Regions from separate parts of the Variovorax raffinosi genome, predicted to be linked through region 1. Evidence: predicted binding sites of a transcription regulator. Region 1 holds the regulator's gene; each other region holds the start of a gene.
What was found. Region 1 encodes sigma-54, which starts transcription at its own class of promoters, with help from an activator protein. Its sites were predicted from a motif close to TGGCANGNAANCTGCTTT; they were not measured.
Positions count from the first base shown of each region.

Region 2: a site for sigma-54 is predicted at 1,503-1,520, ahead of ACSFB7_RS23870 (ammonium transporter). Genes of this name have one in related genera too.
Region 3: a site for sigma-54 is predicted at 1,651-1,668, ahead of ACSFB7_RS11105 (TorF family putative porin). Genes of this name have one in related genera too.

Region 1 covers NZ_JBPJZR010000002.1:714,790-719,420, forward strand. Annotated here, with positions in the region: gene ACSFB7_RS09325 (phospholipase D family protein) at 1-1,431, opposite strand, end outside; gene rpoN (RNA polymerase factor sigma-54) at 1,442-3,040, opposite strand; gene lptB (LPS export ABC transporter ATP-binding protein) at 3,195-3,989, opposite strand; gene lptA (lipopolysaccharide transport periplasmic protein LptA) at 3,986-4,631, opposite strand, start outside.
Region 2 covers NZ_JBPJZR010000008.1:294,478-299,108, reverse strand. Annotated here, with positions in the region: gene ACSFB7_RS23880 (acyltransferase family protein) at 1-320, opposite strand, end outside; gene ACSFB7_RS23875 (LytTR family DNA-binding domain-containing protein) at 476-1,411, shown strand; gene ACSFB7_RS23870 (ammonium transporter) at 1,590-2,792, shown strand; gene ACSFB7_RS23865 (M14 family metallopeptidase) at 2,914-3,849, shown strand; gene ACSFB7_RS23860 (DoxX family protein) at 3,863-4,261, shown strand; gene ACSFB7_RS23855 (peptidoglycan DD-metalloendopeptidase family protein) at 4,361-4,631, opposite strand, start outside.
Region 3 covers NZ_JBPJZR010000002.1:1,106,977-1,111,607, reverse strand. Annotated here, with positions in the region: gene ACSFB7_RS11115 (tetratricopeptide repeat protein) at 1-384, shown strand, start outside; partial or broken gene ACSFB7_RS11110 (YifB family Mg chelatase-like AAA ATPase) at 608-1,494, opposite strand; gene ACSFB7_RS11105 (TorF family putative porin) at 1,712-2,590, shown strand; gene glnK (P-II family nitrogen regulator) at 2,655-2,993, shown strand; gene ACSFB7_RS11095 (ammonium transporter) at 3,023-4,471, shown strand.

The DNA of each region.
Region 1 (4,631 bases):
CTGCTTGAGCACGTCGAGCAGCTTGAGCGTCTGCTGCGCCATCTCGGGGCTGCGGATGAACAGCCCGATCTCGGTGTTGTGCGATTCGGAGCGCGGATCGAAATTCATCGAGCCGACGAACAGGATGCGCTGGTCGATCACCGCCGACTTGGCGTGCAGCCGCCCGACCGAGGTGCCGAACAGCCCCAGCCGCACGCTGCGCCGCGTGCGCGTCGAACTCAGTTCGTAGAGGTCGACGCCCAGCTTGAGCATGTCCGGCCGGTAGCGCCGGTAGGCGGTGTGGACCAGCGGCTCGTCGGTGGCGGCGAGCGAATTGGTGACGACGCTGATCTTCACGTTGCGCCCGCGGATCTCGCGCATCACCTCCAGCCCCGTGGCACCCGGGATCAGGTAGGGCGAGACGATGGTCACCTCGGAGCGCGCGCGGCGCATCTGCTCGACCACGTTGTAGCGCACGCTGTCGACGTCCAGCAGCGGCACGCCGCCGTACGACGCGGTCTTGCCGATCACGCGGTCGGGCGAATCGGCATACGCCTCGGCGGTGGTCCAGATCAGACCGAGCTTGCCGGCGTTAAGGTCTTCGACCATCGGGCTGTAGCCGAGCAGGTCGTTGGGCGCGGGCTTCGGCGGGGGCGGCGTGGTGTCGGGGCCGGTGGCGGCGTCGAAGCGCTTTTGCAGTTCTTCGCGCGGCAGCTCGCTCGCCACCACCGACTGGATCGGCCGCACGTAGACGCTGTTCCAGTACTGGTCGAACAGCACGCCAAGACGCGGGACCAGCGCACCCGCGACGAAGGTGTCGAGGTCGATGAAGTTCTCGCCCGAGGTGCGCGTGAAGTACTGATTGCCGATGTTGCGCCCGCCCGCCACCGCCATCGCGCCATCGGCGATGAACAGCTTGTTGTGCATGCGCCGGTTGACCCGCTCGAAATCGAACAGCGACGCGGTGAAGCGCTTGAGCAGGCTGCCGCGCCCGGCCGGGAACGGGTTGAACAGGCGCAGCTCCACGTTCGGCGTGGCCGCCAGGCCGAGCAGCAGTTCGTCTTCGCCGGACGTGTACAGGTCGTCCATCAAGAGGCGCACGCGCACGCCGCGCTGGGCCGCATCGCGCAGGGTGCGCATCAGGTAGCGGCCGGTCTCGTCGTTCTCGATCTGGTAGTACTGCACGTCGAGCGTGCGCTGGGCGCGGCGCGCCAACTGGATGCGGGTGTCGAAGGCGAAGTCGCCGCCCGGCATCAGCCGAAAGCCGCTCAGGTCGGGGTCGGGCTGGGAGGCCAGCGCGATCTTGCCGAGCGCGGTGTCGTTCGATGCGGCAATGGCCTTGGTGGGCGGGCGCGGCGCCTCGTCGGGCAAGGTGGCGCAGCCGGCGAACAGCAATGTGGCCGCAATGACGAAAGCCCAATGCCCGCAGCGCGAAAGCAGGCGATGGGTCACCGGTGGCCCTCTACAGCGCCTTGCGCAGGTTCGCGGGCGCGATGCGCAGCGCTTCGCGGTACTTGGCCACCGTGCGCCGCGCGCATTCGATGCCCTGCTCTTTCAGCATCTCGGAGATCTGGCTGTCCGACAGCGGCTTCTTGATGCTCTCGGAGGTCACGAACTGCTTGATGAGCGCGCGCACCGCGGTGCTCGATGCGTTGCCGCCGGTCTCGGTGCCCAGCGCCGAGCCGAAGAAGTACTTCAACTCGACCGTGCCGAACGGCGTGGCCATGTACTTGGCGGTGGTCACGCGCGAGATGGTCGACTCGTGCAGGCCCAGTTCGTCGGCGATCTCGCGCAGCACCAGCGGCCGCATGGCCAGTTCGCCGTGCACGAAGTAGCTCTTTTGCCGTTCGACGATGGCATTGCTCACGCGCAGGATCGTGTCGAAGCGCTGCTGGATGTTCTTGATGAACCAGCGCGCCTCCTGCAGGCGCTGCGACAGCGCCTGGCTGCCCTCGCCCTTGTGCGACTTGAGCGCGCCGGCATAGATGTCGTGCACGCGCAGGCGCGGCATGACTTCGGGGTTCAGCATGACGCGGAACTTGACGCCGGTGCCGCGTCCGGTCTTGGTGACGATCACGTCGGGAATGACGATGTTGCGCTCGACGTCGACAAAGCGGCGCCCCGGCTTGGGTTCGAGCCGCGCAATGATCTGCAGCGCCGAGCGCACCAGTTCTTCGTTGCTGCGGGTGAGCGTGGCCAGGCGCTTGAAGTCGCGCCGCGCGAGCAGCTCCATCGGCTGCTTGCAGATGGCAATGGCGATCTTGTAGACCTGCGCCTGCTCTTCGTCCATGTCGCGGTCTTCGGCGGCCAGTGCGCGCAACTGGATGCCCAGGCATTCGCCCAGGTCGCGCGCGCCCACGCCCACGGGCTCCAGGCTCTGCAGCAGGCCGAGCGCCACCTGGAAGTGGTGCACGAGGTCGTCGAACTGGTCGTTGTCGTCGCCCGCAAGGCCCGAGGCCAGGGCGGGCAGCGAGTCTTCGAGGTAGCCGTCGTCGTTGAGCGATTCGATCAAAAAGCGCAGCGCGGCACAGTCGTTTTCGTTCAGCCGAAGGCTCAGCGCCTGGCGGTGCAGGAACGATTGCAGCGACTCCTGGCTGCGTGCGAGTTCGGTGGCGTCGGCGCGCTCGTCGTTGCCCAGGTTGTTCTGGCGCGCGGGTGCGTCGCTGCCCCACTCGCTGTCGTCCGGCGCCATGTCGACGGTGCCGTCGCCTTCCCAGTCGGGCTCGCGCTCGGTGATCTCGGCGGCGGGGCCGTCGGATTCGCCCGGGGTGCTGGCCTCGGTGGATGCAGTGCTCGTGCTGCTGGCGGGTGCCGAGGCGAATTCGCTTTCGGCCGCTTCGCCCGCCTCGTCGCGCGGGACCGGCGTGTCGACGGCATCGAGCCCGAATTCCTCGCGCGCCGCTTCTTCCGCGGTGCGTTCGAGGAACGGGTTCTCGTCCAGCATCTGCTCCACCTCCTGGCTCAACTCGAGCGTGGAGAGTTGCAGCAGGCGGATCGACTGCTGCAACTGGGGCGTGAGCGCGAGATGCTGCGAGACGCGAAGGGACAGCCCTTGCTTCATAGGAAAACGGCTCCCCCCCAGGCTGCGCGCTTCGCGCTGCGCCAACCCCCTGCCGGGGGCGGGCCGGCTGCTTCGGGCGGCCGTGCGCGGCGGCCCCCGCGAAGGAATTCCGCCCGGATGACGGCCGCGATCATCCTTGACCCGCGCCGCACGATCACATCCGGAAGTGTTCGCCCAGGTACACCCTGCGTACTTCGGCGTTGTCGACGATCTCCGAGGGCGTGCCTTGTGCCAGCACATGCCCGTCGCTGATGATGAACGCGTGATCGCAGATGCCCAGCGTTTCACGCACGTTGTGGTCGGTGATGAGCACGCCGATGCCGCGTTCCTTCAGGAAGCTGATGATCCGCTGGATTTCGATGACCGCGATCGGGTCGATGCCGGCAAAGGGTTCGTCCAGCAGGATGAAGCGCGGCTGGGTGGCCAGCGCGCGCGCAATCTCGACGCGGCGGCGCTCGCCGCCCGACAGCGCAAGCGCGGGCGAATCGCGCAGGTGGTCGACCCGCAGGTCGCTCAGCAGCTCGGTCAGGCGCTCTTCCATGTGCTGCTTCGAGAGCGGCACCAGCTTGCCGCTCTCGTCGGGCTCGCTCTGCAGTTCCAGCACGGCGCGCACGTTTTCCTCGACCGTGAGCTTGCGGAAGATCGAGGCTTCCTGCGGCAGGTAGCTCAGGCCCATGCGGGCGCGGCGGTGGATCGGCATGTGGGCGATGGGCTCGCCGTCGATCGTGATGTCGCCCGCGTCGGCACGCACCAGGCCCACGATCATGTAGAACGAGGTGGTCTTGCCGGCGCCGTTGGGCCCCAGCAGGCCGACGACTTCGCCCTTCTGCACGTCGAGCGAGACGTCCTTCACCACCGTGCGGCTGCCATAGCTCTTCTTCAGGCCGCGCGCCACCAGGCGGCTGCCCGGCTTGCCATTGGCGTCCTGGGTTCCAGCGGTTTCGATCACTTGCGGGTTTCTCCCTCGGCACCGAGCGTGGTGGTCGAACGCAGGCCCTTGCCCGGTGCCGGGGTGGACGCCGGGGCCACGGGCTTCGCGCCAGCCGGGGCGGAAGCGCCGGCCACGGGCGCCGGGACGGCCTTGGGGGTGAGGATGGTCTTGACGCGGCCGGTCGGGGACGAGGCGTTGACCGCCGTGTTCGGCGGCACGGTGGAACCGTTGACCGTGTAGGTGTCGTTGCTCTGGTCGTAGACGATCAGGGCGCCGTGGCTCTCGTCGTTCGGCGTCGAGCCGAGCAGGCGGCGCATCTCGGCGTTGCGAATGAACTTGACGTTGTCGGCGCGGCTGTCGTACTCGATGACGTCGGACTCGCCCTCGATCCATTCGTCGGGCGCATTGCGTTTCTGCTTGTAATACGCGCGCTTGCCGGGCGCCGCCGTGACCACGCCGTACTGGTAGCCCTCGGGGTCCTGGCGCACGTCGAGGCGCGCGCCGCGAATGATGATGGTGCCCTTCGTGACCAGCACGTTGCCGGTGAACACGCTGGTCTGCTTCAGGTCGTCGTAGCGCATCGAGTCGGACTCGATGTTCATCGGCTTGGAGCGGTCGGCGGTCTCGGCCAGCGCGCCCGAGGCGAGACCGGCCAGCAAC
Region 2 (4,631 bases), on a different contig from region 1:
ATCACCGCCATGCCGAACACCAGCGGCAGCATCAGCCGCACACCGCGGCTGCGCAGCAGGCCCCAGGTGCCCTGGCCCCGGCTCAGGAAGCCGAGAGACACGCCCGAGATGAGGAACACCAGGTCCATGCGCCAGAGGTTCAGCATCCGCATCGGCCACTGCAGCCATTCGGCCGCGTACGGACTTTTCAGGTGCCAGGGCCAGTCGGCCACGTAGTACATGCCCACGTGATAGAGGATGACGAACAGGAAGGTCAGGGCGCGCAGCGCGTCGATGTCGTGGCGGCGCGGGTTGGGCTGGTGGTTGGTTGTTGCGGTCATCGCAAGCTCCTCGAAGCGAAGAAGCCGCGATGCTCGGGCCCGCGGCCCCGGCCGGGGGTGGCGAGGGGACGGAACGCCCCCGCTTTGTGACGAGCGGTGCCCCGCAGGGACGAAATCGGCCGACCCCAAGGGCCAATTTCGCGAGAATTCCCCGCATGCGAGACCCGCGCAAGAACCTGTACGAACGCTACGAGCCGATCCGCCGCTACGTGGAGGTGGGTTTCTGGATCGTGCTGATGACGCTGCAGGCCGCGTTCAACATCTCGGTGGCGCTGGTCGATGCGCGGGGGCGCGCCGTGCCGCACGCCACCTGGGAGATCCTGGTGTGGGAGGGTTCCAGCCACCTCGTGCTGCTGGCGCTGGTGCCGGCCATCGTGGCGGTCGAGCGCTGGCTGTCGCCGTTGCCGCGCAGGCACCTGCTGCGCTACCTGGCGGCGCATGCGGTGGCCAGCGTGGCCTTCAGCGTGGTGCACGTGATGGCGATGTTCGCGCTGCGGGCGATGGCCTATGCGGCGGTCGGCCAGCACTACGACTTCGCGGACTGGAGCAGCCAGTGGGGCTATGAATACCTGAAGGACGTGCGCGCGTACGTGTCGATGGTCTTCGGCATCTGGGCCTACCGGCTGTTCGTGCTGCGGCTGCAGGGCGAGGCGCGGGTGCTCGATGCGCCGGAGGAGGGGGTAGTCGCGCCGATTTCGACTTTGGCGGAACCGGAGGGATTCGAACCCTCGATGCCAGAGTTGCCCCCGCCGCAGCCCGTCGCCCGCCCCGAGCGCTTTCTGGTTCGCAAGCTGCGCCGCGAATTCCTCATCGCCGCCACCGACATCGACTGGCTCCAGGCCGAAGGCAACTACGTCGGCCTGCATGTCAACGGCCACGACTACCTGCTGCGCGCCACGCTCACCGACTTCCTGACCCAGCTCGACCCCGCCCGCTTCGTGCGCGTGCACCGCAGCCACGCGGTGAACCTGGGGCGCATCAAGGAAATCGAGCCACTGGACGGCGGCGACGCCCGGCTGCACATGCACGACGGCACCACCGTGCCCTGCAGCCGACGCTACCGGGACGCGCTGCGCGCCGGCGCTGGCTGAACCACGCCGGCCCACCGGTCGGCCTGTTCCGGTGCGAAAACGGGGCGATGTGTCCCGCTAATGGTTCGTTCTGCACCATCAACGAGCTGTCAGGCACCAATTTTGCTTTCTTGCGCCGGCGGCCCGAGCAATTCGGGTGCGACGCACCAATTCAAACCAAAAACTGCAAGAAGCTCCAATGGACGCACTCAAACAGGGCGCAGACGCGCTGTTCATCCTTCTCGGCGCCATCATGGTGTTGGCCATGCACGCCGGTTTTGCCTTTCTGGAACTGGGCACCGTGCGCAAGAAGAACCAGGTCAATGCGCTGGTGAAGATCCTGGTCGACTTCTCGGTGTCGACCATCGTGTACTTCCTGGTGGGCTATGGCGTGGCCTACGGCACGCATTTCTTCGTGAGTGCCACCGAACTGTCGGCAAGAAGCGGCTACGAGCTGGTCAAGTTCTTCTTTCTGCTGACCTTCGCGGCAGCCATCCCGGCCATCATCTCGGGCGGCATCGCCGAACGGGCCAAGTTCTGGCCGCAGCTGATCGCCACCGCGGTGATCGTGGGCCTCGTCTATCCGCTGTACGAGGGCATCGCCTGGAACAAGCACTTCGGCATCCAGGGCTGGATCGCCTCGCTCACCGGCCACGAGTTTCATGACTTCGCCGGTTCGGTGGTGGTGCACGCCGTGGGCGGCTGGCTTGCGCTGCCGGCCGTGCTGCTACTGGGCGCGCGCCGCAACCGCTACCGGGGCGACGGCTCGCTCAGCGCGCATCCGCCGTCGAACATCCCCTTTCTTGCACTCGGTGCCTGGGTGCTGTGCGTGGGCTGGTTCGGCTTCAACGTGATGAGCGCGCAGAGCATCGACAAGATTTCCGGGCTCGTGGCCGTCAACTCGCTGATGGCGATGGTCGGCGGCACGCTGGTTGCGCTGGCCATGGGCAAGAACGACCCGGGCTTCGTCTACAACGGTCCGCTCGCGGGGCTCGTGGCCGTGTGCGCCGGCTCCGACCTGATGCATCCGCTGGGCGCGCTGGTGGTGGGCGGCGTGGCGGGCGCCATCTTCGTCAAGATGTTCACGCTCACGCAGAACAAATGGAAGATCGACGACGTGCTCGGCGTGTGGCCGCTGCACGGCCTGTGCGGCACCTGGGGCGGCATCGCGGCCGGCATCTTCGGCACGCAGATGCTGGGCGGCATCGGCGGTGTGAACGTGTGGGCGCAGCTCATCGGCACCGTCATCGGCGTGGCATGGGCCGGGCTGGCGGGCGCGGTGGTGTACGGCGCGCTCAAGGCGACGATGGGCCTGCGGCTGTCGCAGGAAGAGGAATACGACGGGGCCGACTTGTCGATTCACCACATCTCGGCCACGCCGGAGCGCGAAGTCAACTGGTAGCTTGGGCGGGAGCAACGGGTTCGTCGCGGTGGGAGGGCCGGCCGTGGTGTGCGGGGCGAAAAATTGCCATCTGTAGCAAACTCGCCCGACCGCTTTGCTCCGATTCAATTCCAACAGCCCCATGACCCAATCTCCCCCCGCTCTCGAAGTCCTGCCCCGCGACCTCTCGGCCTATCGCAAGGGCAACACCGGCATCGACTACGTGCACCGCTTCGAGTCCGGCAAGCCCGGCCCGCACGTGCTGATCAATGCGCTCACGCACGGCAACGAGATCTGCGGCATGACTGCCGCCACCCACCTGCTCGACACCAACGTGCGCCCGAAGATCGGCACGCTCACCGTGAGCTTTGCCAACGTGGCGGCGTACGAGTCCTTCAACGAGGCGCTGCCCTTCGACAGCCGCCAGCTCGTGCACAACCTCAACCGCGTCTGGTCGCCCGAGTGGCTCGACGGCACCGAGGACAGCCCCGAGCTGCGCCGCGCCCGCGAACTGCGCCCAGTGGTGAGCGCGGCCGACCACATCCTCGACATCCATTCGACCAGCCAGCCCGTCATTCCGTTCTGGGTGTACCCCGCCTTCGAGCGCAACGCCGCAGCGGCAATGGCCATCGGCCGCCCCTCGGTGCACCTCGTGATGCCCGATGGCCTGGGCTCCGGCACGCCGCTGATCCAGCACGGCAGCCATGGCTTGCCTGAAGGCAAGGGCGTGGCGCTGGTGGCCGAATGCGGCCAGCACTTCCTGCGCTCGGCGTCGAAACTGGCGACTGCCATCTCGCTCGATTTCCTGGCGCACTTCGGCCTCATCGACAAAGACCCGGCCGTGCCCGTGCCCGGTGAGCAGCGCCGCTTCCAACTGCTGCAGACGCACGTCATCAAGTCGGAAGACTTTGCTTTCGTGCGCCCGCTGATCGGCTTCGAGACCTTTGCCAAGGGCGAGCTGATCGCCACCAACGGCCCGGACGAAATTCGCGCGCCGTGCGATGACTGCACGATCTTCATGCCCGCGCAACGGACGATCGTGGGCCGCGAGGCGGTGTACCTCACCAAGCCGCTCTGAAGTCGATAGACCGATGACCGCCGCGCCCGCCATGAACCGCTGGCGCGTGGCGGGCCTGGTCTTCATCTTCCTGTGGTTCGCCATCGGCGGCGTCGCGCATTTCGTCGCGACCGACATCGAGATGCGCATCGTGCCGCCCTGGATTCCCTGGCCGCGCGAGACCGTGTGGGTGAGCGGGGTGTTCGAGCTGTTGGGCGCGGCCGGACTGCTGTGGCGGTCGACGCGACGGGCTGCGGGTATCGGCCTGTTCCTGCTGACATTGGCCGTGACGCCTGCGAATGTCTACATGCTGCAGCGCGCAGAGCTGTTCGCGAGCGTGCCGTATTGGGCGCTGGTGTTGCGGCTGCCGGTTCAGGTGGCGTTGTTGGCGTTGATTGCTTGGAGCACGATGCTGACGCCGCGCCGCGATTGATCGCAGCCCAAAGCGGGACGACGACTGGCGTAGGCAGATCAGCAGGTGGTGCGGTTCACCGACGGTGGTGATTTCGTAGCTTGCGTGCTAGATGAGCACTCAGGCCGCAACGAACAAGGCCGGATCCACCATCGCCCGATTCAGCATCACCGACCAATGCAGATGCGGCCCCGTCACCCGCCCGGTCGCGCCGACTGCAGCCAGCCGCTCGCCGGTCTTCAGCACATCCCCCACCTTCACGTCGATACGGCTCAGGTGGCAATACATCGTCAGCAGGCCGCCGCCGTGGTCGAGCCACACGGTGCCGCCGTTGAAGAAATAGTCGCCCGTATCGATCACCTTCCCCGGTAGCGGCGCCAGCACCGGCGTG
Region 3 (4,631 bases), 390 kb from region 1:
TGCTTTCGGATCGCCTATGAACTCGCGGGTGGGCACTATGGCTACTGCCTCGGCACGGCGCTGAATTTTCTCGATCGCCCCGAGGAGAGCTTGCCGCTTCTATTGCCACAAGCTGAGACGATTCAACCGGATGATCTGAGCTGGTACCAGGTCGCAGTAGCCTATGAGAAATTGGGACGCATTCGTGAGTCGATCGATGCCTACCTGCGGTGCATCGCGTTAAATCCCGACCGCGCATTGGCGTGGTTCAACATGGGCGGCGTACATTGGAACGCCGGAGAGTCGGAAGAGGCAAGCCGCGTGTGGAAGGCGGCTGTGGACAGATTCCCAGATCACGAGCTAGCGGCGTTGCTCTGCCGCGATTTTTCCTCAGTCCTTCACTAGCGCAGCGAGTTGCCATTTACTGGTGAAGGGTTGTGCCCAGCACCTGGCATGTCTCTGACAAGAGGTGATCGGAAGGCCATTGAAGAACACTCGGATCTGTACGTTCATTCAGAATCCGGGCCCGGTTTTGCTGCCTCTAACGAGGCTGTTCTCATTTAAATACCGACGAAATCGCAGATTCGCATTTATTTAAACGCGTTCGCGTTTTTCGACCGCGCTTACAGCCTCCACCCACCAAAGCAACCGCGCTGGCCGTGTGATGCGGCGCGGCCGTCGGGCGGGACATCCACCTTTCCGTGGCGAAGCGCCCGCCCAGGCTGGCCACGGCCGCGCTCTCCAGCGCCTCGTCGATGCTCATCGGCGGCAGCAGGCCGGCAAAGCGTTGCGCGAGCATGGACTTGCCCGAGCCCGGCTCGCCCACCATCAACAGGCTGTGGCCGCCCGCCGCGGCGATCTCCAGTGCGCGCTTGGCGCCTGCATGTCCCTTGACGTCGGCCAGGTCGGCATACAGCGGCGCGACCGCGCCGGGCGCGGGGTGCACCCGCGCCCAGCCGTCGTGCGGCGCGTCGGGGAGCTGCGAGGCGGCGTCGCTGTCGACGATGAACTGGCGCACCACGTCCAGCAGATGCCGGGCGCCATACACCTCGCCGCCCGGGACCAGTGCGGCCTCTTGCGCACTGTCCATGGGCAGCACGAGCCGTGTGGCCACGCCACGCGTGTGCAGCGCCAGTGCCATGGCCAGGGTGCCGCGCACGGGGCGCAGCTCGCCTGAAAGGGACAGTTCCCCGGCGAACTCGTGGCCGGCGAGCCGGGCGCCGTCGATCTGCCCGCTGGCCGCGAGGATGCCGAGCGCAATCGGCAAGTCGAAGCGACCCGAGTCCTTGGGCAGATCGGCGGGCGCGAGATTGACGACGATTTTTTATTGTTCGGAAATTCCAGCCCCGCGTTCTGGATCGCCGAGCGCACCCGCTCGCGGGCTTCCTTGACTTCGGTTTCCACCAGACCGACCAGCGTGAAGCTGGGCAAGCCGTTCGCCAGATGCACCTCGACCGTGACACTGGCCGCTTCCAGCCCTAGCAAAGCGCGGCTTTGCACCAAAGACAGACTCATTCTTCTCCCTCTCCCCAAGATGGTGCGCCCATCTTTCTCATGCCCGGTGTGGTGCAGCGCACGGGGCTTCTGCAACCACTCGAAACATCCGTTGTAGCGAATTGGCTCTCAACACGGGCCACCGCCATCGCCTTGAAGGGCCGTATTCGTGCACTTTGGCACGCTCCCTGCTTTGGGGGTCATCAGGTTCAACAACACACTTGCGAGGAGTTTCCCGATGACGCACCGTTCCGCCGTCCAGGCGCTGATCGTTCTGGCCACTGCATTGACCGCGTCGGGCGCCGCCCTGGCGCAGACCGCTGCAACGACGGACGCGGCAGCACCAGCGGCCGCTCCCGCCCCCAATCTCACGGGCAACGTGTCGCTGACCACCAACTACAAGTTCCGTGGCCAGGACCAGGACATGCTGGGTCGCAACGACTACGCCAAGACCAAGGGCTTCAAGCCCGCCATCCAGGGCGGCTTCGACTACGCCTTCGGCGACAGCGGCTTCTATGTGGGCAACTGGAACTCCAGCGTCAACTGGCTCAAGGGCAACAGCATCGAGAGCGACATCTACGGCGGCTACAAGTTCAAGGCCGGCCCGGTGGACATGGACGTCGGTGCGCTCACCTACATCTACCCGGGCAACTCCTCGGGCAACACCACCGAGCTGTACGTCGGCGCCACCTACGCCAACGACACCATCGGCTCGTTCACCGCCAAGTACTCGCACACCGTGTCGAAGGACTACTTCGGCTACGCAGGCAACAAGGCCGGCTCGGGCCTGAAGGGCACCAACACCGGCTACCTGAACCTGTCGTACAGCAAGGAAATCGTGCCCAAGGTCACGCTGAAGGCGGCCGTCGGCTTCACGAACATGTCCAGCGACATCCGCAGCCTGGGCTACAAGAGCTATGTCGACTACAACATCGGTGCGAGCTATGACTTCGGCAATGGCCTGTCGCTGACCGGCTCGGTGCAGGGCGCCAACAAGAAGAGCTCGTACGTGGCCGTGGCCAACCCGGGCTACGACTTCGGCTTCGGTACCTTCGGCCAGACGAACTACTCGCCGAACAAGGCACGCTTCATCCTCACGCTGACGAAGACGCTGTAAACAACCACAACGAGGCGCGGCCCAAGCTGCCGCACCATTTCATTTCCATCCAAAGGAGCAAATCATGAAGCTGGTCACAGCCATCATCAAACCGTTCAAGCTCGACGAGGTGCGCGAAGCACTGTCGGCCATCGGCGTGCAGGGGATCACCGTCACCGAGGTCAAGGGCTTCGGTCGCCAGAAGGGCCACACCGAGCTGTATCGCGGCGCGGAGTACGTGGTCGACTTCCTGCCCAAGGTGAAGATCGAAGCGGCCGTCTCCGACGACCTCGTCGATCGCGTGATCGAAGCCGTCGAGGGTGCGGCACGCACCGGCAAGATCGGCGACGGCAAGATTTTTGTCTACAACCTCGAACAGGTCGTTCGCATCCGCACCGGCGAAACGGGCCGCGAAGCCCTCTGACCGAGTCCTGGCACGAAAGAACAACGATTATGAAAAAACTGCTTGTCTCTCTTGCGCTCGGCTTGAGCGTGTTGGCCGCCGGCACCACCGGCTTTGCGCAAACGCCCGCAGCGGCCACGGCCGAAGCGCCGGCTGCGTCGGCACCGGCTGCTGCCGCTGCACCCGCAGCGCCGGCCGCGCCAGCAGCAGCACCCGCCGCCGATGCGGCGCCCGCTGCCGCGGCAGCCGCGGCACCTGCTGCCGCACCGGCACCGAAGATCGACTCCGGCGACACCGCCTGGATGCTGACCTCGACCCTGCTCGTGATCCTGATGACCATTCCCGGCCTGGCGCTGTTCTACGGCGGCCTGGGCCGCTCGAAGAACATGCTGTCGGTGCTGATGCAGGTCTTCGTGATCTTCTCGCTCATCAGCATCCTGTGGGCCATCTACGGCTACAGCCTGGCCTTCTCGGGTGACGGAAACTTCTTCGGCACCTTCGACAAGATCTTCATGAAGGGCATCACGCAGGAAACCTTCGGTGCGCTGACCACCATTCCTGAATACGTGTTCGTCGCCTTCCAGGGCACCTTCGCGGCCATCACCGTGGCGCTGATCGTCGGCGCCTTCGCGGAGCGCGCCAAGTTCTCCGCCGTGCTGCTGTTCTCGGTGCTGTGGTTCACCTTCAGCTACGTGCCGATCGCCCACATCGTGTGGGGCGGCGGCCTGCTGGGCAAGGACGGCGCGCTCGACTTCGCCGGCGGCACCGTGGTGCACATCAACGCCGGTGTGGCCGGCCTGGTCGGTGCCTACATGGTCGGCAAGCGCGTCGGCTACGGCAAGGAAGCGTTCACGCCGCACTCGCTCACGCTCACAATGGTCGGCGCTTCGCTGCTGTGGGTCGGCTGGTTCGGCTTCAACGCCGGCTCGGCGGGTGCTGCCAACGCCGTTGCAGGCCTGGCCTTCATCAACACGGTGCTCGCCACCGCTGCCGCCGCGCTGTCGTGGATCCTGGGTGAAAGCCTGCACAAGGGCAAGGCCTCGATGCTGGGCGCCGCGTCCGGTGCTGTTGCCGGCCTCGTGGCTGTGACGCCTGCCGCCGGTTTCGTCGGCCCGATGGGTTCGATCGTGCTCGGCCTGCTGGCTGGCCTGGTCTGCCTGTGGGGTGTCGGTGGCCTCAAGCGCATGCTCGGCGCCGACGACGCGTTCGACGTGTTCGGCGTGCACGGTGTGGGCGGCATCCTGGGTGCCATCCTGACCGGCGTGTTCGCAGCCAAGGGCCTGGGCGGCACCGGAGGCGCAACGCCCGACACCTTCGCGATGGGTGCACAGGTCTGGATCCAGATCAAGAGCGTGGCGCTCACGATCGTGTGGTCCGGCGTGGTGGCCTTCATCGCCTACAAGATCGCCGACCTGACCATCGGCCTGCGTGTGTCGGAAGAAGAAGAGCGCGAAGGCCTCGACATTTCTTCCCACGGCGAAACCGCCTACAACCGTTGATCCCCTGCCACTGTGGGGCTGCCTCAGGCGGCCCTGCAGCGGAACGGATGACCACCATCCTTTCTTACAAGAACAAATCTTCGTAACGAGTTTTTCAAGCGAGAGTCTCCTTTGGATGTTCAGCCCGCGAGCGCTTCGGCGCCAGCGGGCTTTTTTTTGC